DNA from 3 places in the Tessaracoccus sp. MC1756 genome. Region 3 is predicted to be linked to each of the others. Evidence: predicted binding sites of a transcription regulator. Region 3 holds the regulator's gene; each other region holds the start of a gene.
The links. Region 3 encodes HrcA, which represses chaperone genes, less so after heat shock. Its sites were predicted from a motif close to TTGGCACTCGNNNNNNNCGAGTGCCAA; they were not measured.
Positions count from the first base shown of each region.

Region 1: a site for HrcA is predicted at 1,253-1,279, ahead of groL (chaperonin GroEL). Genes of this name have one in related genera too.
Region 2: a site for HrcA is predicted at 1,767-1,793, ahead of groES (co-chaperone GroES). Genes of this name have one in related genera too.

Region 1 covers NZ_JACJFZ010000002.1:533,827-543,395, forward strand. The annotation lists gene groL (chaperonin GroEL) at 1-1,105, opposite strand, end outside; gene H5393_RS07880 (hypothetical protein) at 1,313-1,765, shown strand; gene H5393_RS07885 (DUF3263 domain-containing protein) at 1,770-2,042, opposite strand; gene manA (mannose-6-phosphate isomerase, class I) at 2,159-3,337, shown strand; tRNA gene H5393_RS07895 (tRNA-Thr) at 3,378-3,450, shown strand; gene H5393_RS07900 (trans-aconitate 2-methyltransferase) at 3,468-4,076, shown strand; gene H5393_RS07905 (DedA family protein) at 4,170-4,907, opposite strand; gene H5393_RS07910 (ABC transporter ATP-binding protein) at 5,137-6,228, shown strand; gene metB (cystathionine gamma-synthase) at 6,382-7,539, shown strand; gene H5393_RS07920 (pilus assembly protein CpaE) at 7,536-7,922, shown strand; gene H5393_RS07925 (DUF4032 domain-containing protein) at 7,994-9,370, shown strand; gene H5393_RS07930 (hypothetical protein) at 9,408-9,569, opposite strand, start outside.
Region 2 covers NZ_JACJFZ010000002.1:257,604-267,172, reverse strand. The annotation lists gene H5393_RS06575 (MFS transporter) at 1-468, opposite strand, end outside; gene H5393_RS06570 (hypothetical protein) at 691-1,554, opposite strand; gene groES (co-chaperone GroES) at 1,932-2,228, shown strand; gene groL (chaperonin GroEL) at 2,244-3,830, shown strand; gene H5393_RS06555 ((deoxy)nucleoside triphosphate pyrophosphohydrolase) at 3,959-4,363, shown strand; gene H5393_RS06550 (DUF3427 domain-containing protein) at 4,354-7,308, shown strand; gene H5393_RS06545 (GntR family transcriptional regulator) at 7,324-7,995, shown strand; gene guaB (IMP dehydrogenase) at 8,211-9,569, shown strand, end outside.
Region 3 covers NZ_JACJFZ010000003.1:118,165-127,733, reverse strand. The annotation lists gene H5393_RS09725 (GntR family transcriptional regulator) at 1-68, shown strand, start outside; gene H5393_RS09720 (ABC transporter ATP-binding protein) at 65-775, shown strand; gene H5393_RS09715 (hypothetical protein) at 760-1,575, shown strand; partial or broken gene H5393_RS09710 (DUF3097 family protein) at 1,575-2,432, shown strand; gene H5393_RS09705 (inositol monophosphatase) at 2,461-3,237, shown strand; gene H5393_RS09700 (MBL fold metallo-hydrolase) at 3,245-4,012, opposite strand; gene hrcA (heat-inducible transcriptional repressor HrcA) at 4,097-5,110, shown strand; gene dnaJ (molecular chaperone DnaJ) at 5,122-6,294, shown strand; gene H5393_RS09685 (16S rRNA (uracil(1498)-N(3))-methyltransferase) at 6,291-7,022, shown strand; gene tgt (tRNA guanosine(34) transglycosylase Tgt) at 7,019-8,275, shown strand; gene H5393_RS09675 (queuosine precursor transporter) at 8,257-8,946, opposite strand; gene H5393_RS09670 (DUF5709 domain-containing protein) at 9,039-9,473, shown strand.

The sequences.
Region 1 (9,569 bases), on a different contig from region 3:
TGGCCAGACGCTCCTGGAGCTTCTCACGGTCGTACTCGGAATCCGAGTTCTCGATCTCGCGACGGATCTGGGCCACCCGGCCTTCGATCTGCTCGGAGTCGCCGGCGCCTTCGATGATGGTGCACTCGTCCTTGGTGACGAGCACGGAGCGCGCCTGGCCGAGGAGGTCCAGGGAGACGGTGTCGAGCGACAGGCCGACCTCCTCGGAGACGACCTGGGCACCGGTCAGGATGGCGATGTCGGTCAGCATGGCCTTGCGGCGGTCGCCGAAGCCGGGCGCCTTGACGGCGATCGACTTGAACGTGCCGCGGATCTTGTTGACGATGAGGCCGGCCAGGGCCTCACCCTCGACGTCCTCGGCGATGACGAGCAGCGGCTTGCCGGACTGCATGACCTTCTCCAGCACGGGCAGGAGGTCCTTCAGCGACGAGATCTTGGAGTTGGCCAGCAGGATGTACGGGTCATCCAGCGTGGCTTCCATGCGCTCGGCGTCCGTGACGAAGTAGGGCGAGATGTAGCCCTTGTCGAAGCGCATGCCCTCGGTCATCTCGAGGTCGAGGCCGAACGTGTTCGACTCCTCGACGGTGATGACGCCTTCCTTGCCGACCTTGTCCATCGCCTCGGCGATGATCTCGCCGACGGTGGGGTCAGCAGCGGAGATCGACGCGGTGGCGGCGATCTGCTCCTTGGTCTCAACGTCGATGGCGAGTTCGCCGAGCTTCTCTACGATCGCCGCGACGGCGGTCTCGATGCCCTTCTTCAGGCCAACGGGGTTCGCGCCGGCCGACACGTTGCGCAGGCCCTCACGGACCATCGCCTGTGCCAGCACGGTGGCGGTGGTGGTGCCGTCGCCGGCGACGTCGTCGGTCTTCTTGGCGACCTCCTTGACGAGTTCGGCGCCGATCCGCTCGAAGGGATCCTCGAGCTCGATCTCCTTGGCGATGGACACACCATCGTTGGTGATCGTGGGGGCGCCCCACTTCTTCTCCAGGACGACGTTGCGGCCCTTGGGGCCGAGGGTGACCTTGACGGCGTCCGCAAGGGTGTTCATGCCGCGCTCAAGGTCGCGTCGTGCGGCCTCATTGAATTCAATCAGCTTTGCCATGGTGTTCGGGAGTCCTCCCGTCGATGGGGCGGCTAGCCCCGGGTGTCTTCAGATGTCAGGTTGAACTGCTGGTGCCCGCGACGGACGGCCCTTCCGGGCCTCACCGCAATTCGGTAGCACTCAAACGTGAGAGTGCTAACCCCATTATTAGCACTCTCCCCAAGGGAGTGCAAAGCTTCTGGGGCATCGGTTCACTAGAGTGAGCCCATGGACACGCCGCGGACCCTCAGGAACGTCGCCAACGCGCTCAATCTGTCCACCCCACTGGGGCTGGTCCTGGGCCTTGCCGGCCGTGGCCGGCCCCGCCGTCAGGGCCACCTGATCGTGTTCGAGCAGGTGAAGCTGCCGCTGGTCAACGCCAGCGCGATGACGGTGGGCGACGTCGTGCTGGTTCCCGGCAAGACGGTGGGCGAGGTCGAGGGGCGAATCCCTGACCTGCTCGCCCATGAGGAGGCGCATGCGTGGCAGTACGCCTACTGCCTGGGGTTGCCGTTCATCCCGCTCTACGTGATTGCGGTGGCCTGGTCCATGCTCCGCTCCGGGGACAGGGCCACGGCCAATCACTTCGAGGTACAGGCGGACCTGCTCAAGGGCGGCTACCGCGTGGGCACAAAACGCCCGCTGCGTGAGGGCCTGGCGGCGCTGAGGTTCCGTAGGTGACGGATCAGGCGTGGAGGCGGCGCGCCGAGCGCGCAGCCTGACGCTGGCTCCGCATGCGGCGCAGACGCTTCACGAGCAGCGGCCGGTAGGCCAGCGCGCGCGGGGTGTCGATCAGGGCGTTGAGTTGCTGGTAGTAGCGGGCCGACGACAGGGAGAAGCTCTCCATGATCGCCTGTTCCTTCGGCACCGCGGACGTGAACCAGCTGTCCTCGAAGTCGAGGATGGCGGCTTCGCGTTCGGTCAGGTCGACCGGCGTGTGCATGAGGGCCTCGGACATGACGGTCAGTTTAGCTGCAAACGACACCTGTGTCATTCAACTGCGGCAACACTGGTCCCAGTCCGAAGGTAGAGTCGCCTCTGCCCGCACACCACGTCCCTAGGAGCCGATCCCCGATGCGCCGACTCACCGGCCATGTCCAGCACTTCGCCTGGGGCAGCCACACGGCCATCCCGGGGATCCTCCGCCGCGAGCCCGACGACCGGCCATGGGCCGAGTACTGGCTGGGCACGCATCCGGGGGGCCACGCCTTCCTCGACGACGGGATGGCGTTGGCCACCCACGTCCAGGAGAACCCGGAGGTGGTGGGCGCCGCCGCCCGCGCCGAGTTCGGCGACAGGCTCCCCTATCTCATGAAGATCCTTGCCGCCTCCACCCCGCTGAGCCTGCAGGCGCATCCCTCGCGGCAGCAGGCCGAAGTCGGCTACGCCCGCGAATCGCTGTTGGGGCTCCACCCGTCGGAGCCCACCCGGTCCTTCAAGGACGACTGGCCCAAGCCCGAGGCGATCGTCGCACTCACCCCGTTCGAGGGCCTCCTCGGCTTCCGCGACCCGCTGGAGACGGCCGGCCTGTTCGAGGCCCTCGGTGTCGCCGACGAACTGGCCTCCGTCATCGGCCCGCTGCGCGACCGCGCCGCCGCCCCTGCCCTGCAGGAGGTCTTCCTGGACGTCCTCTCGCTCGACGAGCGGCGGCACCTGGTCGATGTGGTGCTCGCGGCAGCCGTGAACCTCCTCGAGGCCCCGGGCGCGCTGGGCGAGTTCGCCCGCACCGCCGTCGAACTCGACGAGCACTTCCCCGGTGACCCCGGCATCCTCGCCGCGCTCCTGATGAACCGCTTCACACTGCAACCCGGCGAGGCCGTGGCGCTGGAGCCCGGCATCATGCACGCCTACCTCCGCGGCGTGGGCGTGGAGATCATGGCCAGTTCGGACAACGTGATGCGCGGCGGCCTCACCCAGAAGCACATCGACGTGGACGGCCTGCTGCAGGTGGTCCGCTTCGAGCCCCTGCAGCCCACCGTCCTCGTCGCCGAGGGCGCGGACGGCGTCTACGTCTACCCCACGTCGTTCCCGGAGTTCGAGCTGTGGCTGGTGTCCCCCGTCGACGGTTCCCACCTCCCGGTACCGCGCTCAGACTGCGGTCGCATCGCGCTGGTCACGGCGGGCCGGTTCGTGCTCCAGGGCGACGATGGCGACATGCACCTGGAATCGGGCGACAGCGCCTTCCTCGCCGCAGACGAGGACGTCACGGTGCACGGTGAGGGCCAGATGTTCGTGGCCGCATCGGGCGCCTGATTCGGAATTCCGCGCCCCGGCTTGGCACAATAGGGCCCACGCCTCCTTAGCTCAGCGGCCAGAGCGCTCGCCTTGTAAGCGAGTGGTCGAGGGTTCGACTCCCTCAGGAGGCTCTGATTCAATTGCGCGCATGACCCCTGAGCCCAGCAAGTGGACCCGCATGATCCAAGCGGATCCCGATCACTCCCGCCGTTACATCCAGCGCTTCCGGACCATGGCGGCGCAGGGCAACGACCTCGACGGCGAGGCCCGCACCGTCGACGCCATGGCGCAGCGAGGCTCCCGCATCCTCGACGCGGGCTGCGGCCCCGGCCGGGTGGGCGGCAGGCTTCACGAGCTCGACCACACCGTCGTAGGGATCGACGTCGACCCGGCACTGATCGAGGCCGCCGGGCAGGACCACCCCGGCCCGACGTGGGTCGTCGGGGACCTGGCGGAGATGGACCTCCCGGCGCAGGGCATCGAAGCCAACTTCGACGTGATCGTCTCGGCCGGCAACGTGATGGGCTTCCTGGCCCCCTCCACCCGGGTTGACGTGCTGCACCGCTTCGCGACCCACCTGGCAGAAGATGGACGCGCCGTCATCGGCTTCGGCGCCGGCCGCGGCTACGACTTCCGCGACTTCCTCGCCGACTGCGCGCAGGCCGGGCTCGAACTCCAGATCCCGCTCTCGACGTGGGACCTCCGCCCCTTCACGGAGGACTCCACGTTCATCGTCGCCATCTGCGGCAAGGCGTGAGAAAGGGGCCGACCGTGGGGTCGGCCCCTTCCAGGGATCTCAATCAGCCGAGCGGGGCATCACAGTGCCCGGGTTCCACTCCTTAGCCGGTTCTCAAGCGCCTTCACCCGAATTGGGCTTGGCACGACGCCGCTGGGCGAGCACACTCGTGAAAATCACAAAGACGATGAGCCCGAGCGCCACCCACATCGCTATCCGGGCGTAGAGCTCCAGGACGTCGACGATGGGAGCGCCGAAGCGCCAACCGAGCCAGAAGTAGAGGACCAACCACAGGGTGGAGGCGATGTAGTCGTAGACGAGGAACCGCCGCAGGCTCATGTTGGTGGCGCCGGACAGGACGAACACCACCTGCATCAGTGGCAGGGGGATCGGGAAATAGGCCACCAGGAAACCGAGGGGCCCCAGCTTCTCCGCCCACCGCTCAGCCCGCGCGTAGTTCCTCTGGGCGCGCTTGGACTGACCGGCCCACACCTCGATGATGCCCCGGCCCCAGAGCTTGCCCGCCCACCAGTAGACCCAGTCGAATTTGAGGCTGAAGATCGAGGCGACCAGGAGCACGACGGGCCAGTGTGGCATGTCGCCCTGCGAGCCCAAGGCACCGCTGACTGCGACGGCGGTCCGACCGCCGGTCAGCATGGCCAGCCAGTCCGGGGCGGCGGTGATCAGCCACGCGCGGGTGGGCAGCAGGACGAGCGAGAACAGGCCGATGAAGCCGAACCAGCCCAGGCACCAGTAGTCGGCACGCCCCGGCTCCTTGCGCCAAGGCATGCCCTGGTCCTGCCACCACTGCTCGGTTCGGGGCTCTTCCGAGGACTTCGGCTCGTCGATCACGGGGTGAAGCCTACGTGAAACGCCCCCACCGTGCCCCGCCGTGGACGCCGCTGTGTTTGATCGATCCAGCCGCTGATCGTGACCAGTTTGTTACGACCAACAAGCGAACCCCGCTGTTGGCGATCAGTCCGGAAGGTGTAAAGTCCGGCTCAGGAAAACCTAAATACTTAGGGTTCCAATCCACAACGGATCGTCGGGCACGTACCTGCCCGTGGAAAGGACAAGTGGCATGGCCACCGTTAGTTACCGGGATGCCTCCCGTGTTTACCCCGGATCGGACCGCGCAGCGGTCAACAAGCTGAACCTCGAGATCGAGGACGGCGAATTCATGGTCCTCGTCGGCCCCTCGGGCTGTGGCAAGTCGACCTCACTGCGTATGCTCGCCGGCCTCGAAGAGGTCAACTCGGGCTCCATCTTCATCGGCGACCGTGACGTCACGGATCTCCCGCCGAAGGATCGCGACATCGCGATGGTCTTCCAGAACTACGCCCTGTACCCCCACATGACTGTGGCGGACAACATGGGCTTCGCTCTGAAGATGCAGAACGTCCCCAAGGAAGAGCGCCAGAAGCGCGTCCAGGAAGCCGCTCACCTGCTGGGCCTCGAAGACTTCCTCTCCCGCAAGCCGAAGGCCCTCTCGGGTGGCCAGCGTCAGCGCGTCGCCATGGGCCGCGCCATCGTGCGTAACCCGCAGGTCTTCCTCATGGACGAGCCGCTGTCGAACCTCGACGCCAAGCTCCGCGTGCAGACCCGCACCCAGATCGCCGCTCTCCAGCAGCGCCTGGGCGTCACCACCGTCTACGTCACCCACGACCAGATCGAGGCCATGACGATGGGTGACCGCGTTGCGGTCATGAAGGACGGCATCCTGCAGCAGGTCGATTCCCCGCTGGCGCTGTACGACAACCCGAAGAACCTCTTCGTGGCAGGCTTCATCGGCTCCCCCGCCATGAACCTGATCTCCGGCAGGCGCGTCGAAGACGGCGTCCAGGTCGGCGACTACATCGTGCGCATCCCGCGTGAGGTCCTGGCCCGCGCTGAGGGCGAAGAAACCCTCACGGTCGGCATCCGCCCGGAGGCCTTCAGCGTCGCTCAGGAGGGCATCGGTCTCGACGTCGCGGTGGTCGAGGAGCTCGGCGCCGATTCCTACCTGTACGGCACCCTGGCCGGGCTCTCCGACGACGAGATCGTCAACGCCCAGCAGTTCGTCGCCCGCGTCGGTGCCCGCACCGCCCCGGAGAAGGGCCAGACCGTGCGCCTCACCGCACCGGCTGACCAGCTCCACGTGTTCAGCGACCGCACCGAAGAGCGCATCTCCTGATCGCTCGATCATTCGTGGAAGGGCCCCGGCGTCGCCGGGGCCCTTTCCCGTTCCCCGGGATCCTCACCTGACAGCGAACTGCCGCGGGCCGCGAGCCGCGCAGCAGCCCCGTCGGGATATCTTGGGGGACAGTTTGCAGAAAGGCCGAGTGGAATGAACAACTTCTCCCGCTGGACCGAGGCGGTGCGCACCGGCCTGGGCGTCGACGCCACCTACGGGGCCGTCGTCCCACCGCTCTACCTGTCGTCGAACTACGCGTTCGAGGAGTTGGGCCGGGCCCGCGAGTACGACTACTCCCGCTCCGGCAACCCCACCAGGGACCTGCTCAACGACGCCATCAACACCCTCGAGGGCGGTGCCGGTGCCACGACGGTGGCCACCGGCCTGGCGGGCGTCACGCTGATCGCCGAGGCGTTCGTGCCGACGGGTGGCAGGGTCGTCGTCCAGCATGACGCGTACGGCGGCACCTGGCGCCTGTTCACCTTCCTCGCCTCGCAGGGCCGGTTGGACGTGATTTTCGTCGACTTCAACGACGACGACGCGTTCGCCGCCGCACTCGACGGTGGCGCGGCCATGGTCTGGATCGAGACGCCCTCGAATCCGCTGCTGCGGATCACCGACATCCGCCGCACCGCAGACCTCGCGCACGCCGCCGGGGCGCTGGTGGCGGTGGACAACACGTTCCTCTCCCCCCTCCTGCAGCGCCCGCTCGAGCACGGCGCGGATCTGGTGCTGCACTCCACCACCAAGTTCATCAACGGCCATTCCGACGTCGTGGGAGGCGCCGTAGTCGCGGCCACCCCGGAGCACCACGAGAAGCTGCGTCAGTGGGCCAACGCGCTGGGACTCACGTCGAGCGCCTTCGACGCCTTCCTCACCCTCCGCGGCCTCCGCACCCTTGATGCCCGCCTGCGGATCCACGGCGAGAACGCGGCGGCCCTCGTCGACGCGATCCAGGACCACCCGGCCGTCGGCACCCTCTACTGGCCGGGCCTGCCGTCGCACCCTGGCCACGAGGTGGCCAAGGCGCAGCAGTCCGGCTTCGGTTCGCTCATCAGCGTCGAGCTGGCGGGCGGCCGGGCCGCCGTCGAACGGTTCCTCGACGGGCTGGAGATCTTCCACCTGGCGGAGTCGCTCGGCGGCGTGGAGTCCCTCATCTGCCACCCCGCATCCATGACCCACGCCGGCATGACCGACGAGGCGAGGGCAACAGCCGGCATCTCCGACGGGCTGCTGCGGATCAGCGTGGGCGTGGAGGGCCGCGACGACCTGGTGGCCGTCGCCACCCGCGCGCTCGACAGGGCGACATGATCAGCCTCACGCTGGCGCTGGCCCTCCGCGACGCGGGGCTGGCCTGGGTGCCCAGCCCCGGGGACCGGTTCGCCGTGACGCGCACGGAGATGATCGACGACGTCTTCTACCTGGCGGACATGGTCATCGAGGCCCGCCCCCTGGAGACCGGCACTCTTTTCGCGTTCAACGGCACCACCGAGTGGGCCCTGGATTCGGTGCCCCAGTCGGCGACGGTGTGGCTGCCGGACGAGAACCAGTTGCGGATGGCGCTGGACGACACGTTCGTCAGCCTGCGCAGGGAGGGCCGTGAGTTCGTCGTCGAGTTGGCCGATGGCAGCACCCACCGCGACCCGGACGCCGAGAACGCGTACGCGGCCGCGTTGCTCGCAACCCTGGCGTAGACCTTCCACGTCGGAGGTCCCGCGAGGATCAGGCGAACTGTATCGAGGGACCGACCCAGTAGGCTGGGCGTGTGCCCAGATTCCTCGCTGCCCGGCCCGACGCCGACCTGTTGCGGCTCCCGTGGCAGGTGCCGCTGACCGATTGGCCTGCCCAACACCTCGTCGCGCTGCCGCGCGGTATCTCCCGGCACGTGGTGCGGTTCCTCCAGGTGGGCGACGAGATCTTCGCCGCGAAGGAGATCCTCGAAGAGGTGGCGGTGCAGGAGTACCGCCTGCTCACCGAGCTGAAGCGGCTGAAGGTGCCGTCGGTGGATCCGGTGGGCGTGGTCCTGGGCCGGGTGGACCCCAACGGCGACCCTCTGGACCCCATCCTCCTGACGCGCCACCTCCCGTTCTCCCTGCCGTACCGTTCGCTCTTCTACCACGGCGTCAAGCACGAGACCGTCAACCGGCTGCTCGATGCGATGGTGGTCCTGTTCGCCCGCCTGCACCTCACCGGCTTCTACTGGGGCGACGTGTCGCTGTCGAACATCCTCTTCCGGCGCGACGCGGGCGAGTTCGCCGCCTACCTGGTGGACGCCGAGACGGGCGAGCTGCACGACCAGCTCACGGACGGCCAGCGCGCCCACGACCTGCAGATCGCGCGCACCAACCTCTTCGGCGAGTTCCTCGACCTGGAAGCGGGCGGCATCCTCGACCCCTCGCTGGACCCGGAGTGGCTCGTGAAGACCATCGAGGACCGCTACCACCAGCTCTGGGCGGAGCTGACGGGCGTCGAGGAGTTCGACGAGTCCGAGCTGTACCGCCTCGAGGGGCGCGTCCGCCGCCTGAACGCCCTGGGGTTCGATGTGGCGGAGATCGACGTCGACGCCTCCGCGGACGGCGGCACCATCCGGATGCGGCCGAAGGTGGTGGAGGCGGGCCACCACACCCGTCGGCTGATGCGCCTCACCGGCCTCGACGCCGAGGAGCACCAGGCGCGCCGGCTCCTCAACGACATGGACACCTTCCGCGCCAAGAAGGCCCCGAACATGGCCGAGTCCGTGGCCGCGCACAAGTGGCTCGTCGAGGTGTTCGAGCCGGCCATCAACCGGATCCCTGCAGATCTCCGGAGCAAGCGCGACGCCGCCCAGTTCTTCCACGAGGTGCTCGACTACCGCTGGTACCAGTCGCAGCGGGAGAACCGCGAGGTGCCGACGGCGGACGCAGCTTCCGGCTACATCCACGAGATCCTCACCACCCTGCCCGACGAGCAGCTCGGTGACCTTCAGATGGTGGGCGGTGAACTGGCCAACAAGTACGACCCGTCCCACGGCTTCGTCGACGAGAATGAGGAGAAGCCGTACGATCCGTGGGAGGACAGCGCGAACGCTCCAGACCTGGAGTTGGCCGCCACGTTCGACATCAACGCCCTGCGGGCGAAGGCCGCCAAGAAGAAGCAGACGTAGCGGCGCCGCTGTTCAGGCTTCCGCTCCCAGCGACGACCTATCGCGCCTCGGTACGCAGCATCTTCAGCCTGGAGGTGACGCGGTCACCAGCCGAAACCATGCCGGACAGCCGGACGCGATCGAACTGCTTCCCCGTGACCCGCTCCACGGAGTCGTGCTCCGTCTCCTCGGCCGCTCCGCGGTCAGGCTGCGTCGTCGC
Region 2 (9,569 bases), on a different contig from region 3:
GGCCATCAGCCCGCCCGCCACGGCACCCATGGACCAGAAGGCGTGGAACGAGTTGATGATCGACGAGCCGTAGCGCCGCTGCACGCGCAGCCCGTGCGCGTTCTGGGCCACGTCGATGATGGCGTCAGCTGCGCCGACGGCGAACAGCGCCCCGGCGAACAGCGCCAGCGACGGCGACACCCCGGCGGCCAGCACGAAGAGGCTCGCGAGCATGGTGCCGTAGGTCGCCACGCGGGCGGAGGTGAACCGTCGGATGAACCAGGCAGCCGTCAGGCCGGCCACGATGGCTCCCACCGGCATGGCGGCCACCGCGAAGCCGTAGACAGTGTTGCCCAGGCCCAGCGCCGCCTTGATCTCGGGGTAGCGGGGCAGCACGTTGGCCACGATCGCGCCGTTGGTGAAGAACATGGCGTTGACCGCGAAGCGTGCTTTGCGGTCCACCAAGGGGATCGTCCGGACGGTTGTCATGCGCCCGATGGTAGCGAGCACTCGGGGTGCGCGGTTGCTCAGGCGTCCGTCCCGACGGCGGCCAGCTGCTACGCCTGACCGTCCTTGAGGATGCCCAGGTAGGCGCACACCTCGAAGCCTGTCGTGAGCAATTGGATAGGGTCACGGTCTGTTTGATGCCTTCTGTCGGCGTGTCGCGTCTGTGACCCCATCCAATTGCTCACGCACTGGGACGGCGACCACCTACCCGAGACTGAGAAGTGCGCGCCGCTCCGCGAGGATCTGGGGCAGCAGCGTGCCCACCCGGCCGATCGTCTTGTCGGTGAAGTGCACAGGCAGCCACCCGATGCTCGCCAGGTCGGCGTCCCGGTCCCGGTCCCCATGGAAGGACTCCGCGCTCGAGTGGTAGGCAAATCCGTCGAACTCGACGGCGACCTTCTCTCTTCGGAAGGCTGCGTCGAGGTAGTACGTGACCCCCTGGATGCTTATGCGGTAGTTGGCGACCCAGCCGGTGATGTCGTGTCCACGCAGGATCCCGTGTCCTTCCTTCTCGAGGAAGGACCAGGGTTGCTGCTCGCAGGCTTTGAGGATGTCGCGGCGGCGCTTGTTGCCGCGCCTCTTGGGTGTCAGTCGGAGTGCCCGCTGAAGTGTTCCGATGGTCACCTTCTTCCGACGCAGCGCCTCGTAGACGACAGCGTCGTCGAGGTCCGGGATGAGATCCAACACGGTCAGTTCTGGCACGGTGATGGCGGCTCCAGCCAGGCGCGTGGTGAGTTGCACGGGGATCACCCGTTGTTCCACGGCCATCCCGTACCCGGGTGAGATCGGTCGCGGGCATGCCAACTCCCACGTCTCCGGAAGTGCCAGGTCCTCCCACCAGGTCAGTGCTGCAGCCGCGTGCCTCGTGACTACAAGGTCCGTGCCGTAGGCGCCGACCGCCCTGAGCCTGCCTTCCGGCGACGACGCCACGTGGGGTAGGGCGTACACCCCTGGCAAGACCCGCTCGAGTCGCTGCCGGAAGGCATGGGCGTTCAGGGAGCGCGCTCGCTCAGGCGCGAGTCGGGCGCTCATCACGCCGTCGGGGAGGAACTCTGTCAGACCGCTCATGACTCGATGCTCACCGCCGCGAGGGGCTAACGGAAGGGCGATTCTGCAGCTTGTGGATAACTCCGTGAGCAATTGGATAGGGTCGCGGGCCGTTTGGTGCCTTCTGTCGGCGTGTCGCCGCCATGACCCCATCCAATTGCTCACGGCGGGACCCAAGCTCAGGCAGAGTCCGCGCCGGGGTTCCGCGAGGGGGTGTGCCGGGCACATCGGTCTTGGCACTCGGCTTGATTGAGTGCTAAAGCCGCGATAGTTTGGGGACTGGCACTCGACACCCTCGGGTGCTAACTGCCTAGGCGGCACCGCGACGACGCCCGGGTCCAACAGAAGAAGACATCTCAGCCGGTTTCGGCCGGAAGACACAAAGGAAGGTGTTTGACGTGGCAACCACGATCAAGCCTCTCGAGGACCGCATTCTGATCCAGCCCCTCGAGGCCACCCAGCAGACCCAGTCGGGCCTCTTCATCCCCGACACCGCCAAGGAAAAGCCCCAGGAGGGCAAGGTCATCGCCACCGGCCCCGGCCGCATCGATGACAAGGGCAACCGCATCCCCCTCGATGTCGCTGAGGGCGACGTCGTCATCTTCTCGAAGTACGGCGGCACCGAGGTCAAGTACGACGGCAACGAATACCTCCTGCTCAACGCGCGGGACATCCTCGCCGTCGTCTCCAAGTAAGGGCTGATTTCACCCATGGCAAAGATTCTCGCTTTCAACGAGGAAGCCCGCCGCGCTCTCGAGCGCGGTGTTGACGCACTCGCCAACACCGTCAAGGTGACGCTCGGCCCCAAGGGCCGCTACGTCGTCCTCGACCAGAAGTGGGGCGCCCCGACCATCACCAACGACGGCGTCACCGTCGCCAAGGAGGTCGAGCTCGACGATCCTTACGAGGATCTCGGCGCCCAGCTGGCCAAGGAGGTCGCCACCAAGACCAACGACGTCGCAGGTGACGGCACCACCACCGCCACCGTGCTCGCCCAGGCCATGGTCCACGCCGGCCTGCGCGCCGTGACCGCCGGCATCAACCCGGTCGGCCTCAAGCGCGGCATCGACAAGGCCGTTGAGGCCGTCGTCGAGCGCCTGCGTGAGAACGCCCGCGTGGTCGACACCACCGCCGACATGGCGTCGGTCGCCACTATCTCCTCGCGTGACGAGCAGATCGGCGAGCTCATCGCCGAGGCGTTCGACAAGGTCGGCAAGGACGGCGTCATCACCGTCGACGAGTCGCAGACCTTCGGCACCGAGCTCGAGTTCACCGAGGGCATGCAGTTCGACAAGGGCTACCTGTCGCCGTACATGGTCACCGACACGGACCGCATGGAAGCCGTGCTGGATGATCCGTACATCCTGATCAACAGCGGCAAGATCTCGTCGATGAACGAGCTGCTCCCGCTGCTGGAGAAGGTCATCGCCGCCAAGGGCACGCTCTTCATCGTGGCTGAGGACGTCGACGGCGAAGCGCTCTCGACCCTCGTGGTCAACAAGATCCGCGGCACCTTCACCTCCGTGGCCGTCAAGGCCCCGGCCTTCGGTGACCGCCGCAAGGCCATGCTCGAAGACATCGCCATCCTCACGGGTGGTCAGGTCGTCGCGCCCGAGGTCGGCCTCAAGCTCGACCAGGTTGGCCTCGAGGTGCTCGGCCGCGCCCGCCGCGTCGTCGTCACCAAGGACGCCACCACCATCGTCGATGGCGCTGGCGAGTCCTCCGAGGTCGACGGGCGCGTGGCCCAGCTGCGCGCCGAGATCGAGCGCACGGATTCCGACTGGGACCGCGAGAAGCTGCAGGAGCGGGTCGCCAAGCTCGCCGGTGGCGTGTGCGTGATCCAGGTCGGCGCCGCCACCGAGGTGGAGCTCAAGGAGAAGAAGCACCGCATTGAGGACGCCGTCTCGGCTACCCGTGCGGCCATCGAGGAGGGCATCGTCGCCGGTGGCGGCTCCGCCCTCATCCATGCCGGCGCGGTGCTCGCTGACGGCCTCGGCCTCGAAGGCGATGAGCTCGCCGGCGTGAACGTCGTGGCCAAGTCGCTCGCCGAGCCGCTGCGCTGGATCGCGGAGAACGGTGGCGAAGCCGGCTACGTCATCACCTCCAAGGTTGCCGAGATGGAGGTCGGTCACGGCTACAACGCCAAGATCGGCGAGTACCAGGATCTCGTTGCCAACGGCGTGATCGACCCGGTCAAGGTCACGCGCTCCGCGCTGGCCAACGCCGCGTCCATCGCGTCGCTGCTGCTCACCACGGAAACCCTCGTCGTCGACAAGCGCGAAGACGAAGACGCCTGATCTGACACCAGTCGCTGCAAGGCCCTGTCCGGTTCGCCCGGGCGGGGCCTTCTGCGTTCCCCGGGCGTCGAGCTGGCCAGCTGCCGGCGCCGGCGCTAGCCTGGTCCCCGACCTGGGAGGGCGGCGAAGTGGGCAAGCGGATCACTGTGGTTGGCGCGGTTTCGGTGCGGGACGGACGCATTCTGGCGGCCCGCCGGAGCGACTCCATGTCACTGCCCGGGCTCTGGGAGTTCCCCGGTGGGAAGATCGAGCCCGGCGAGACGCCGCAGGAGACGCTGCGCCGCGAGATCGACGAGGAGCTGGGCTGCACCGTCGAGGTGGGCGACTTCCTCACCCGCACCGAATACCACTACACGTTCGGGCTCGTGGACCTGAGCACCTACTGGTGCCGGATCGTCGACGGTGAACCTGCGCCGACTGAGCACTCCGAGCTGCGCTGGGTGGAGGCCCATGAGCTGACGGAGCTGGAGTGGGCACCGGCTGACGTCCCGGCCGTCGAACTGATCTTCGCGGCCCGCGGGCAATGGAGCTGACAGCGGGCTTTGGCCGCGACCTGACGTTCGGTTTCGTCGACCGCACGCAGACCTCACCCCGCCTCCACCAGCCCCGGCTGATCGTGAACGAAGGCCGAGACACCATGCTGCGGACGATCCGCCACGAGCTGCGCCGCGCCGAGAGCTTCGTGTTCTCCGTCGCTTTCGTCACGCCGGGCGCGATCGCCGCGCTGAGACAGGCGCTGCTCGACTTCCCGGGCGCGGGCACCATCGTCACCTCGACGTACCTGGGCTTCAACTCGCCGGCCGCCTTCGACGAACTGCTCAACCTGCCGCGCATCGAAGTGTTGCTGCTGGACGGCGCCTCGGAGGGATTCCACGCGAAGGGCTATGTGTTCCGTCAGGAGCACAGCTCGACGGCCATCGTGGGCAGCTCGAACCTCACCGAGTCAGCCCTGCTGCGCAACCACGAGTGGAACCTGCGCTTCTCAGCGTTGGCGGACGGTGACATCGTGCACCAGCTCGAAGCCGCCGTCGACAGGCAGCGTGCCCGGGCGGTGCCCCTCACCCGCGCCTGGGTGGAGGCCTACCGCAAGTCCTGGCGACCGCCGGCCGCTCACAGCGCCCCGCACCAGAGCCCGGAGGCGGGGGCCGGCGCGGCCGGCATGGTCGTCGCCAACTCCATGCAGGTGGAGGCGTTGGCCGAGATCGACCTGGTGCGGGCCCGGGGGGAGAAGCGCGGCCTCGTCGTGTCCGCCACCGGCACCGGCAAGACCATCCTCGCGGCCCTCGACGTGCGAACGGCTCAACCGCAACGCATGCTGTTCGTGGTGCACCGGGAACAGATCCTGGACAAGGCCATCGCTGAGTTCCGTCGGGTCCTCGGAGCCACCGCCAGCGACATCGGCAAGTTGGCGGCTGGCCGGCGCGAGGTGGATCGCCGCTACGTGTTCGCCACCGTCCAGTCGCTGTCCAACGCCCTGGGCGACATCGCCCCGGACGCGTTCGACTACGTCCTCATCGACGAGGTGCACCGGGCCGGCGCCCACAGTTACCGCCGCATCATCGAGCATCTCAGCCCGGCGTTCCTCCTTGGCATGACGGCCACCCCGGAGCGCACCGACGGTTTCAACATCTTCGAGCTGTTCCACTACAACGTGGCTTACGAGATCCGGCTGCAGAAGGCGCTGGAGGCCGACATGCTGGCCCCCTTCCACTACTACGGGGTCACCGACTACGTCACCGGTGACGGTGAGGTCATCGACGACACGACGAGCCTCGCCCGCCTCGTCGACCGCGAACGCGTCGACCACGTGCTCGCCGCGGTGGAGCGCTACGGGCAGGCGGGGATCCTGGTACGCGGCCTCATCTTCTGCTCCCGCAACGAGGAGGCCAGACAGCTGTCCCAGGTCCTCAACGGGCGCACCCTGCGAGGCCACAGACTGCGCACGATGTCCCTGTCCGGCACGGATTCGGTCCGGGCCCGAGAGGACGCGGTCGCACGGTTGGAACGGGGCGAGCTCGACTACCTCCTCACCGTCGACATCTTCAACGAGGGCATCGACATCCCTGCCATCAATCAGGTGGTGATGCTGCGCCAGACCCAGTCGGCCATCGTGTTCACCCAGCAACTGGGCCGTGGCCTGCGCAAGGCCGCCGGCAAGGACTACCTCGTCGTCATCGATTTCATCGGCAACTACGCCAACAACTACCTGGTACCGGTGGCGTTGTTCGGCGACTCCAGCCTGTCGAAGGATTCGGTGCGGCAGAATCTCATCGAGGCCGAGGAGGCCGGCTCGATCGCCGGGCTGTCCAGCGTCAACTTCGACGCCATCGCCCGCGACCATGTCTTCAAGGCCATCGCCCAGGTCAAGCTTGATTCGATGGTGGCGCTGAAGAAGGCCTACACAGAGATGCGCAACAGGGTCGGGGGAGAGCCGAAGCTCCTGGACTTCGCGCGGTTCGACACTGCGGATCCGGTGGTGCTGGGCACAAAGGAGAAGAACTACTGGCGGCTGTCGGCCAAGTTCGCCAACGTGCAGGGCCCCACGCCCCGCCAGACAAGACTGCTCAATCTGCTCACGGTCGAGCTGCTCAATGGGAAGCGGCCGCACGAACTTGTGGTGCTCCGGGCGCTGCTGGAGGAGGGCCGGCTCACCGGGGCCGACATCGTCGAGCGCTTGCGCGCACGAGACTGCACCAGCACGCCCGAGGTGGTGCGCAGCGCTGTCAGCATGTTGACTCTCGGGTTCTTCCCGGCGAAGACGAAGCCCAGCTACCATCCGCTCGCGGTCGAGAGCGACGGCGGACTGGAACTGAGCCCCGAATTCCGCGACGAATGGGCCAACACCGATTTCCGGGCGCAGGCCACCGACGTCATCGACACCGGCCTCTTCCTCGCCCGTCACCGGCACGGCTGGGCGCAGACGCTGCGCCCGGGCGGGCGCTACTCGCGCAAGGACGCCTGTCGGCTGCTCAACTTCCGCGGCGACGAGACGGCCACGCTCTACGGCTACAAGGTGGACGAGTTCTCCCGCACCTGCCCCATCTTCGTGACCTACCACAAGGGCGACGAGGTGGAGTCCTCAGTGGCCTACGGCGACGAGTTCCTCGACGAATCCACGATGCGGTGGTTCACCCGCAGCAGGCTGCATCTGGGCAGCCGGGAGGTGCGCCGCATCGTCGAGCACAGCGTGGAACTGCACCTGTTCGTCAAGCGTGACGACGCCGAGGGTCGCGACTTCCTGTATCTCGGCACCGTGAGCCCGCACAATGCGCGGCAGGAGACGATGCCCACGGACGACAGGTTGTCCGTCGTCACGATGCACCTGCGTCTCGACGAGCCGGTGGAACGGGGCCTCTACGACTACCTCACGGCCGGCCCTGCCCCCGCCCAGGCGACGCTGGCAGATCTGGGGTGGCGGGAGGCAGCGCTCGAGCTGCCGCTATTCGCTCATCCTCAAACCGCGCAACGGAAACGGTAGTGCCATAATCGGGCGATGACCACCGCGCGCGACGACAATCTCGGCCAGACGCAACGCTCCCTGGCCGAGCGTGCGCGCGACGTCATCCGCGACCGCATCACCACCGGCGCCTACCAGCCCGGGTACCGGATCAAGGAGCGCGACCTCTCCGAGGAGCTGGGCATTTCGCGCATCCCGGTGCGCGAGGCGCTGGCCGGGCTGTTGACGGAGGGCTTCATCACCCTGCAGCCCCGCCGTGGCGCGGTGGTCACCGAACTGGTCCCAGAAGACCTGCGGGAGATCTTCGAGCTGCGCGAGGCCCTCGAGGTGCAGGAGGTCGAGCTCGCACTCAAGCACGGCAGCGAAGCGGAACGCGCCCGGCTGCTGCGCGTCGTCGAGAAGGAACAGTCCGCCCTGAAATCTGGAAACCGTGACCTGGTGCGCCGGTACAACGCAGAATTCCACGAGGTGCTGGTCCAGATGACGCACAACTCGCTCCTGGCCACGATGCTCGAGCCGCTGCGCAACCGGCTGAACTGGTTGTTCAAGCAGAACGACGACCCGGCCGCGATCTGCGGTGAGCACTTCGAGATCGCCCAGGCCATCGTGTCGGGGGACAGGGAGAAGGCGCGGGCGCTCGCCGAAGTGCACGTGGGGACCTCACTGCGGCTCGCCCACACGCTCCTCTTCGGCGACACGGAAGCCTGACGCGAGGAGAACCCGCCCGGGAGACCGAACAGGCTGAACCTCACCCGGGCGTAGATCAGGACAGGCTGGACCGGGCAGGCGTCTCCCTTTCTACGCGGGATTCATCATTTCCGGAGCCGTCCGCCGCTCGGCCACCGGTTAGCCCAGCCTCAGGCGGCGGCGTAGACTGAGGCCTCGACTGGCCGCGACCGAAGGGTGACCAAGTGTCCGAGGAACTGACTGGATCGGGGGTGCCCGCGCCGTTCGGCGTGCTGGGGCTCACCTATGACGATGTGCTCCTTCAGCCCAACCAATCAGACATCATCCCCTCGCAGGTGGACACCGGCACCCAGCTGACCCGTCGCATCAGGCTCAACGTTCCGCTCGCTTCCGCCGCGATGGACACCGTCACCGAATCCCGCCTGGCCATCGCCATGGCGCGCGAGGGTGGCATCGGCATCCTGCACCGCAACCTCAGCATCGAGGACCAGGCGCACATGGTTGACCAGGTGAAGCGCTCGGAGGCCGGGATGGTCTCTGAACCCATCACCGTCGGTCCCGACGCCACGCTCGGGGAGGTCGACGACCTCTGCGCGCAGTTCCGCATCTCCGGCACGCCCGTGGTGGATTCCGACGGCACGCTCCTGGGCATCATCACCAACCGCGACATGCGCTTCGAGGACGACGCCTCCCGCAAGGTGGGCGAGGTCATGACGAAGATGCCGCTGGTCACCGCCCACGTCGGTGTGACCAACGACGAGGCCATCGGTCTCATGGCCAAGCACAAGATCGAGAAGCTGCCCATTGTCGACGGCCAGGGCAAGCTCAAGGGGCTCATCACCCTGAAGGACTTCGTGAAGGCCGACAAGTACCCCCACGCCGCCAAGGACGACTCGGGCCGCCTGCGCGTCGGCGCCGCCGTCGGCTTCTTCGGCGATTCCTGGGACCGCGCCATGGCGCTGGTGGAGAAGGGCGTCGACGCCATCGTCGTCGACACCGCGCACGGCCACAGCCGCGGCGTCGTGGACATGATCCGGCGCCTCAAGGCAGAACCCCTCGCGGCTGACGTTGACATCATCGGCGGCAACGTCGCCACCTATGCCGGCGCCAAGGCCCTGGTCGAGGCCGGCGCAGACGCGGTGAAGGTGGGGGTCGGCCCCGGCTCCATCTGCACCACCCGCGTGGTGGCTGGCGTGGGCGTGCCCCAGGTCACCGCCATCTACGACGCGGCCCGTGCCGCCAGGCCGGCCGGCGTCCCGGTCATCGGCGACGGCGGCCTCCAGTACTCCGGCGACATCGCCAAGGCCATCGTGGCCGGCGCCTCCAGCGTCATGCTCGGTTCGCTCCTGGCCGGCTGCGCCGAGAGCCCCGGCGAGCTGGTGTTCATCAACGGCAAGCAGTACAAGAGCTACCGCGGCATGGGCTCGTTGGGCGCCATGGCCGCGCGCGGGCGCAAGGCCTCCTATTCGAAGGACCGCTACTTCCAGGGCGACGTCACCGCCGATGACAAGCTCATTCCCGAAGGCATCGAGGGACAGGTCGCCTACCGCGGCCCGCTGGCCGCCGTGGCCTACCAGTTGGTGGGTGGCCTGAGG
Region 3 (9,569 bases):
GCCTCACCGCCGCCCGCGACCTACTGGGCCGACGCTGGTCGGCCCCCGCAGAAGGAGCCCAAGAATGACAGCACCGGCGATCCAGATCGCCCACGTGACCAAGAAGTACGGCGCGTTCCCTGCCCTCAACGACCTGAACCTCTCGCTCGAGGGCGGCCAGATCGTCGGGCTGCTCGGGGAGAACGGCTCTGGCAAGACCACCCTGTTGAAGGTGTTGGCCGGGGCACTGACGCAGTACGACGGCGAGGTCCGTGTGCACGGCACCCCCATCGGGCCGGACACCAAGGCGATGGTCAGCTTCCTGCCCGACGCGAGCTTCCTGGCAGACAACGACACCATCGACGGCTGCGTGGGCATGTTCAAGGACTTCTTCGCTGATTTCAGCGAGGCCAAGTGCCGCGACCTGCTCAAGTTCTTCCAGTTGGACACCCACCGCAAACTCAACACGCTCTCCAAGGGCATGCGGGAGAAGGTCCAGGTGGCCCTGGCCATGTCGCGCGACGCGAAGGTCTTCCTCCTGGACGAACCCATCTCCGGCGTCGACCCTGCGGCACGGGAAGTCCTGCTCTCCGCCATCGTCCGGGATCTCCCGGAGGATGCGCTGGTCCTCATCTCCACCCACCTCATCCACGATCTCGAGCCCGTCCTCGATTCCTTCGCGTTCATGCGTTACGGGCAGATCCTGCTCAGCGGTTCGGTCGACGACCTGCGGGCCGAGCGCAACATGTCCATTGACCAGCTATTCCGGGAGGTCTACCGATGGTCGGCAAACTGATCAAGCACGAGATCCGGCGTACCCTGCGCTGGTACCTCATCATCGTCGGGGGAGCGGTGCTCGTCGTCGGTCTGGCGACGCTGGCCGCCGTCTTCCTCCCGGCCCCGGTCAACACCCTGTTCGCCGTCCTCACCGTCATCGGCGCGTTCGCCGTGCCCACAGCGGTGCCCGTGTGGCTCGGGTTCGACTTCTACCGCTCGTCCTATTCGAAGACGGGGTACCTCACGCGGGCCATCCCGGTGAAGGGTTCGACGATCTTCTGGGTGAAGCTGCTCTACGCCTACGCGCTGAGCGTATTCGCCCTGGTGGTCGCCGCCGGACTCGGTTACCTGGCCGCAGTGTCCTTCGCTGTGGTGGGCGGCGGATCGGTGGGGGACGTCAACGACGCCATCGCCGGCGCCCTCGACTCGATGGGGCGGATGCTCCCGGGCTGGGTGATCGCACTGCTGATCGTCTTCATCCTCGTCTGGCCCTTCGTCTGGCTCGCGTCGTACTACTTCGCGGCGGCCGTCGGCAGCGAAGCCTGGAGCAGCAAGATGGGGATCGGCGGCCCCATCCTGGTGTGGTTCCTCTTCTACATCGCAGGCCAGGTCACCGCCGTCCTCGGGGCCTTCCTCCCGTTGCAGTTGGTGTTCGACGAAGCGGGGACGGTGGGCTTCCAGGCCCGCCTTGTCAACATCTTCACGATCGAGGAGCAGAGCGTTGTGCCCGTGGGCATGTTCCTGACGATGCTGGTGCTCTCGGCAGTGGCGATTGTCTGGGCGTCGGTGTCGTTCGACAAGAAGGTGGAGTTGCGCTGATAGCGTCGTCCACCGTGGACAGATACGCGCGAGACGTCTTGGCCCCGGGCTGGCAGACGGCCCATCTGACCCACACACGAGCCGGGGCCGACTAACTCGACCTGGTGGTCGTGTTCGACGACTTCTGCGGCGCCGTGGTCGGCTGGGAGAACGGCCTCGTGGTGCTGGAGGACCGGCACGGCAAGCGGCGCTCCGCCCCGTTCGGGCCCGGCTTCTTGCTGGAGGGCGAGCCCGTCGCGCTCCGGGCTCCGCTGCGGGGCGGGCCGGTCAAGCCGAAGTACACGGCCTCCGGTTCCCGCACGAGCCAGGAGCCCGTCAAGGCCAAGGTCGCCCTGCCAAGCCGCATCTACGTCGAGGGACGCCACGACGCGGAACTCATCGAGAAGGTGTGGGGCGAGGACCTCCGGCACGTGGGCGTCGTCGTCGAATACCTCGGCGGTATCGACGACCTGCCCCGCATCGTGCAGGACTTCGGGCCCGAACCGGGTCGTCGGCTGGGCGTGCTGGTCGACCACCTGGTGCCCGGGTCGAAGGAGTCGCGGATCGCGGCCGAGGTCTACCGCGCCGGCCACCGCGACGTCGTGCTCATCGAGGGGCACGAGTTCATCGACATCTGGCAGGCGGTCCGCCCGGCCCGCATCGGCCGCAAAGCCTGGCCGGTGGTGCCCCGCGACGTCGACTTCAAACTCGGCACCCTCAAGGCGCTCAACCTGCCGCACGCCGATCAGGCCGACATCGCGCGCGGTTGGCAGGCCATCCTGGCCCGGGTCAGCAGCTGGCGCGACCTCGAGTCGCAGCTGAACACCAAGGTGGAGACCCTCATCGATTTCGTCACGCAGGACCACCTCGACGCCTGACCCCCGGCAGACCACTAAGGTAAGCGGCATGGACACCGAAGGCATTCTGGGCCTGCTCAAGGAGACCGCTGCGGAGATCATCACCCCGCGGTTCAGGCTGTTGGCCGACACCGACGTCAACGAGAAGAAGCCCGGAGACCTGGTCACCGTCGCGGACCACGAATCCGAGGTGTACCTCACCCGGCGGCTGAAAGAGGCCTTCCCGAATGCCGTCGTCGTGGGGGAGGAGGCCGTCTTCGCGGACCCGTCGCTCCTCAAGGGGCTGGGTAACGCGGACCACGCCTTCATCATCGACCCCATCGACGGCACCCGGAACTTCGTGCACGGCCGCGCCGAACACGGCGTCATCCTCGCCGAGGTCCGCGGCGGCGTCACCACCCGTGGCTGGATCTGGCAGCCCCAGACCGGCCGCGCCTATGTCGCCGAGCGTGGGGCCGGGGTACGGCTCAACGGCGACGCAATCGAACGCCGGCGTCATGACCGCCCGCCACTGGGCGCCTCGTCCAAGCGCAAGCTCCGCGGCTTCGACGCCGACGGCAGGCTGAGCCCCGTGGTGCGCAGCCACTTCGCGTGCTGCTTCGACTACCCGGCCGTGCTCGACGGCACGTTCGACTTCATGTTCTACTCGAGCCTCCACCCGTGGGACCACCTCGCGGGGTCGTTGATGGTGGTGGAGAACGGCGGCATCAGCCGCACGATCGACGGCATGGATTACAGCCTCACTTCACGCTCGCGCGGCGGCCTGCTGGTCGCCGGCGACACGCTCAGCTGGATGGTGGCCCAGCAGAACTGGCCCATTATCTGAGGCTCGCTCAGATCAGGGGCAGGTGTCGCTTCGGCACGACGCCCTTGGCCCTCAGCTCGGCATAGGCCTTCGGCAGGGCCACGGCGAGCGTTTCGGCGGTGAAGGGCCACTCCGTGGCCGCCGCAGCGTCCTCCAACTTCGTGCCCTGGTGGATCAGCATCTCGGTCTGGCCGTAGAGCATGCCGATCTCGGCGCGCTGGATGAACGCGTAGTCGCGGTCGACAACAGCGCCATGGCCGGGCACGAACCGCGTCGTGGCGTTGGCGGCGCCCAGGACACCGTCGAGCACGGTGGGCCAGTTGCTCAGCGAACCGCGGTCGTCGATCTGAGGGTCCGAGCCCTCCTCCAGGAGGTCGCCCGCGAAGACGACGTTCTCGCCGGGCAGGAAGACCAGCACGTCGTTGTCGGTGTGGCCCTCCCCGAAGTGCAGCGCCTCCACCCGCAGGTTGCCGAGATCCACCGCCAGCGCCATCGAGAACGTGCGGGAGACCGGGACCGCCGTGAGTTTCTCGTGCGCGATCGAGGTGACCTCGTTCCCCATGCCAGCCAGGCCGTTGACATGGTCGTGGTGATCGTGGGTCAGCAGGACGTGCGTCACGGGAACGCCGGCCAGCGCGGTGGCCGAGGCCAGGATCTCCGCACCCTGCTCGGGCGAGTTGCCGGTGTCGATCAGCATCGCCCCGGTCTCGCCGACGATCAGCCCGACGTTGACCCGGTGGGGTTCCACGGTGGTCATGAAGACGCGGTCGGTCACGGGGGTCCAGTCGAGTGTCATGATGCCCATCGTAGGGGCGGTACACTGGCACTCGGTAAACGAGAGTGCCAATGAGTAGGCTGCACCAAGTGTGGAGGTGACGTGATAGACGACCGCAAGTTCGACGACCGCAAGCTCGAAGTCCTGAAGGCCATCGTGACCGACTACGTGGCCAGTCGTGAGCCGGTCGGCTCGAAGGCCCTCGTGGAGCGGCACAAGCTCGACGTCTCGGCAGCCACCGTCCGCAACGACATGGCGGCGTTGGAGGAGGAGGGCTACATCACACAGCCCCACACCAGCGCCGGCCGGATCCCCACAGACAAGGGTTACCGGCTCTTCGTCGACAAACTCGCGCGCATCAAGCCGTTGTCGGGGGCGGAACGCACCGCCATCACCACGTTCATGAACGGCACCGTCGACGTCGACGACCTCGTGATGCGCACCGTCCGCCTCCTGGCCCAACTCACCCGGCAGGTCGCCATCGTGCAGTACCCCGTGGCGCAGCACGACGTCATCCGGCACATCGAACTGGTCTCTCTGACCGCCGAACGTCTGATGGTGATCGTCGTGCAGTCCTCGGGGCGTGTCGACCAGAGCGTCATCGATGCTCCGGCGCTGGATGAGGCGCGTCTGCACGGGCTGCGGCAGAAGTTGGCCTCCGCGACGGTGGGCCGGGCCGCTGCGGATGCCGCCGACGCCCTGGTGCGGGTGCTCGACACCATCGCACCGGAGGACCGGGCGTTCTCTGCCCCGGTCGTCGCGACGGTGCTGGAAACCATCGCTGCCGAACCCGCTTCGCAGGTGGTGGTGGCCGGCGTCCCGAACCTGGCCGGCGCCGCCTTCGAGACCAACATGCGCCCCCTGTTGGAGGCCCTCGAGGAGCAGGTCGTCCTCATGCGTCTCCTCGGTGAGGCGGGCGGCGATGACGTCACCGTTCGCATCGGCCAGGAGAACACCGCCCAGGGGTTCCAGTCGACATCACTGGTGGCCTCCGGATACGGTGCCGATTTCCGGGCGAGCCTCGGCGTCGTCGGACCCACCCGGATGGACTACCCGTCCACCATCGCCGCGGTGCGCGCCGTGGCTCGTTACGTGAGCAGATTCCTCAACGAAGGCTGAACGCAAGAAATATGAGCAAGGATTACTACGCCATCCTCGGTGTCGAACGCGACGCAACCCCTGAAGGCATCAAGAAGGCCTACCGCCGTCGTGCCATGAAGGTCCACCCCGACGTCGCCCACGAGGACGCCGAGGCCGCTGAGAAGTTCAAGGAACTCAGCGAGGCCTACGAGGTGCTGAGCGACCCGAACAAGCGGGCGGTCTTCGACCGAGGCGGTGACCCCATGGCGGGTGCGGCCGGGGCGGGCTTCTCGGGGTTCGGCGGCGGGTTCGCCGGGGGCTTCGACTTCACCAACCTCGTCGACGCCATGTTCGGCCAGGCCGGCAGCCGCGGGCCGCGTTCCCGCGTGCGGCAGGGTCAGGACGCGCTGGTGCGCGTCTCCCTGGAGCTGCACGAGGCAGTGTTCGGAGTGACCAAGCCGGTGAAGGTCGCCACCGCCGTCGTCTGCCCGAAGTGCACCGGCTCCGGCGGCGAGCCCGGCTCTGAGCCGGTGACCTGCTCCACCTGCAACGGCAACGGCGACATCACCCAGATCCAGCGCAGCTTCCTCGGGGATATCCGCACCTCGCAGGCGTGCCCGACGTGCCGTGGCTACGGCACGATCATCCCGCGCCCCTGCGGTGAGTGCTCCGGTGAGGGCCGCGTGCGTACCACCCGCACCCTCCAGGTGAAGATCCCCGCCGGTGTCTCCACGGGCATCCGCATCCACCTCGAGGGCCAGGGCGAGGTCGGCCCGGGCGGTGGCCCCGCCGGCGATCTCTACGTCGAGCTGGCCGTCAACAGCCACGAGAGCTTCCGCCGCGACGGCGACAACCTCGAGATGGTCGTCAAGCTCCCCATGACCGCCGCTGCACTGGGCACCACCGTCGCCGTCACCACGCTCGAGGCGGAGTGGGACAAGTCCGACGTCGAGGATCGCACGGTCTCGCTCGAGGTGCCGTCCGGCACGCAGTCCGGCACCAGGATCGCGCTGAAGGGCCGAGGCGTGCCGCGACTGCGGGGCGGTGGCCGGGGAGACCTGGGCGTGACCCTGCTGGTGCAGACCCCCACCAAGCTCGATGACCACCAGCGCGAACTGATGCGCCAGCTCGCCGAAGCCCGCGACGAGCTCCGTGCGGAGGCGGTCACCGCCAAGCCCGGCAAAGCGGGTGTCTTCGGCAAGCTGAGCGAGTGGTTCTCGTGACAGATCCCCTCTTCCTCGCCGCCTTCGACGACACCGTCCGGCCCGGTCAGCGCGTCGTCGTCACCGGCGATGAGGCCCACCACGCCGTCAGCGTGAAGCGGATCCTGACAGGGGAGAGCGTGATCCTCGCCAACGGCGAAGGACTCGGATTGCGGGGCACGGTCATCGACGCCGCGAAGCGTGAGCTCACGGTCGAGGTGACCGAAGTCTTCGACGACGAGCCTCCCGCCCTGCGGTGGGGCGTCGTCCAGGCGCTGGCCAAGGGGGACCGCAGCGACCTCGCGGTCCAGATGGCCACCGAGCTGGGCACCCGGCGCATCCTGGCGTGGCAGGCGTCGCGGTCCATCGTGCGGTGGCAGGGCGACCGGGGAACCAAGGCGCTCGAGCGGTGTCGGGCGACGGCGCGCGAGGCAGCCAAGCAGTCGCGCCGCTTCGCCGTGCCGGTGGTCGAGGCGGCCTCCACCGCACAGGTCGTCGAGGCGATCCGCCAGGCGGACCTGGCCCTCGTGTTGCACGAGGACGCCGAGTTGCACATCGCCCAGGTCGAACTTCCTGACGATGGCATCTGCCTCGTCATCGTCGGTCCGGAGGGCGGCATCTCACCAGAGGAGCTGGACGCCTTCGTCGGCGCCGGTGCGCAGGCGGTGCTGATCAGCGACGGGGTGCTGCGCACCTCGACCGCCGCTGCGGTCGCGCTGGGCCAGCTCGACGTGCTGGCGCGCCGATGAGTTGCTTCTCGTTCGACGTCACCCACCGCCTGGAGGGTGCCCCGGGGAGGGCGGGCGTCATTCACACTCCGCACGGCCCCATCGAGACCCCGGCCTTCATCGCCGTCGGTACCAAGGCCACGGTGAAGGCGGTCCTCCCAGAGTCCGTCGCCGCCACCGGTGCGCAGGCCGTGCTGGCCAACGCCTACCACCTGTACCTCCAGCCGGGCTCCGACATCGTCGACGAGGCCGGTGGCCTCGGCAGGTTCATGAACTGGCCGGGGCCGATCTTCACGGATTCCGGCGGGTTCCAGGTGATGAGCCTGGGCGCCGGCTTCAAGAAGGTGCTGGCCATGGACACCAAGGGAATGGTCGACGACGACGTCATCGCCGAGGGCAAGGAGCGCCGCGCCCACGTCGACGACGACGGCGTGACGTTCAAGTCGCACCTCAACGGCACCATGCACCGGTTCACCCCGGAGACCTCGATGCGCATTCAGCACGAGTTGGGCGCCGACATCATGTTCGCCTTCGACGAGTTGACCACGTTGATGAACACCCGCGGCTACCAGGAGGATTCCGTGCAGCGCACGCACGCCTGGGCGGTGCGCTGCCTGGCGGAACACGCGCGGCTGACCAGGGAGCGCGCCGACAAGCCTTATCAGGCGCTGTTCGGCGTCATCCAGGGCGCCCAGTACGAGGACCTCCGGCGTCGGGCCGCCCAGGGCCTGGCAGCCCTGGAGATCGACGGCCACAGCTTCGACGGCTTCGGCCTGGGTGGGGCGCTCGAGAAGGAGAACCTGGGGCAGATCATCGGCTGGATGGTCGAGGAACTCCCGGAAGGCAAGCCCCGCCACCTGCTGGGCATTTCCGAGCCGGACGACCTCTTCGCCGCCGTCGAGATGGGGGCCGACACGTTCGACTGCGTCAACCCGTCACGCGTGGCCCGCAACGCGGCCATCTACACCGCTGACGGGCGCTACAACGTCAATACCGCGGCCCACCGTCGCTCCTTCATCCCCCTGGAGGACGGCTGCGACTGCTACACCTGCACGCATTACACCCGGGCCTACCTCCACCACCTGTTCAAGGCCAAGGAGATGCTGGCCTCGACGCTGGCCACCATCCACAACGAACGGTTCACCGTGCGGTTGGTCGACACGATGCGCCAGACGTTGAAGGACGGCTCGTTCCACGCCTTCCGCGACGAGTTCCTGGGCAGGTTCTACAGCGGCCGTCGACACCGTCGGAACGGTCATGCGACGTTGCCGTAGGAGGGTTCGTGGCGCTTCACGAGCTTGATCACCTGGTACGTCACCGGTAGGAACACCACCTCGACCAGCACCTTGTAGACGTAGCCCACCAGGATGTAGTTCAACAGGGTGCCGCCCGTGATGATGCCGGCGAAGGCCACGGTGCAGAAGATGATGGTGTCTGCCGCCTCGCCCACCACAGTGGAGCCCAGGAGCCTGGCCCACAGGCCCCCCTCGCGGGTGCGCTGCTTGAGCTTCACCAGCACCCAGGCGTTGAGCAACTGCCCGGCGAGGTAGCCCAGGGCCGAGGCCAACACGATCCTCGGCACGAAGCCCAGCACCGCCTCGAACGCCGCCTGGTTGCCCCAGTCCGCGGCCGGGGGAGCGGCGCCGACGACCAGGAAGGTCAGCGACGCCAGGATGGAGACGGAGAAGCCGATCAAGATCGCCCGCTTGGCCCCCCGCATGCCGTAGACCTCGGCCAGCACGTCGCCGATCACGTACGTGAGGGGAAACAGGAACGCGCCCCCGTCGGTGATGATCGGCAGGATGGGGAAGCCGAAGACCTCCACGTCCGGGCCGAACTGGATGAGCTTGACCGCGGACACGTTGGAGATCAGCAGAAGCGCACAGAACAGGGCCACGACGATGTCGTAGACGCCGCGCTGAGGGGTCGCAAACTTTGCACTCATCCTCTGTTCCTCAAGGCTGGTCGGCACCCGGGAACTATATATCGCCCGCGCGTTTGTGCCCGCTACCCGCCCGCTGGTGGCAAACTCAGTACATGGACGACATCACCGAGACGGTTCCTGAAGAATCAGTGCAGCTGGACCAACTCCAGCCGGACGACTCCTTGATCTATCGCGGGGTCGACGACGTTCTGGATGAGGGTTACATCACGCCTGACGACTGGTCGCCCGCCATGGGCTTCGGCAACACCGCCGAAGAGATGCGGCAGGGCGAGACCATCGACATGCGGGTGAAGCAGGAGTTGCCGGACAGGACGCCGGAGCAGGACGCGCACTGGAACCCCACCGACGAGCCGCGCGAAGTGGGCGGCGAACGCGCCGGCCGGCTGATGCGGGTCCAGGGGCCCGGCGGCAGCGAGACGCTCGGTGTCGACGTCGGCTTCAGCGGAGGTGCCGCCAGCGCCGAAGAGGCTGCGATGCACATCATCTCCGACGACGACGAGGATGACGCATCCTTGGACGTAGACTGATGCATCGGCGCTGACCAGCCCATGCACCCACCGATCAAGGAACTGCCCTGAACAACAACTCTCTCGACCAGCAGCATGCCGTGCGTAACGTCGGGG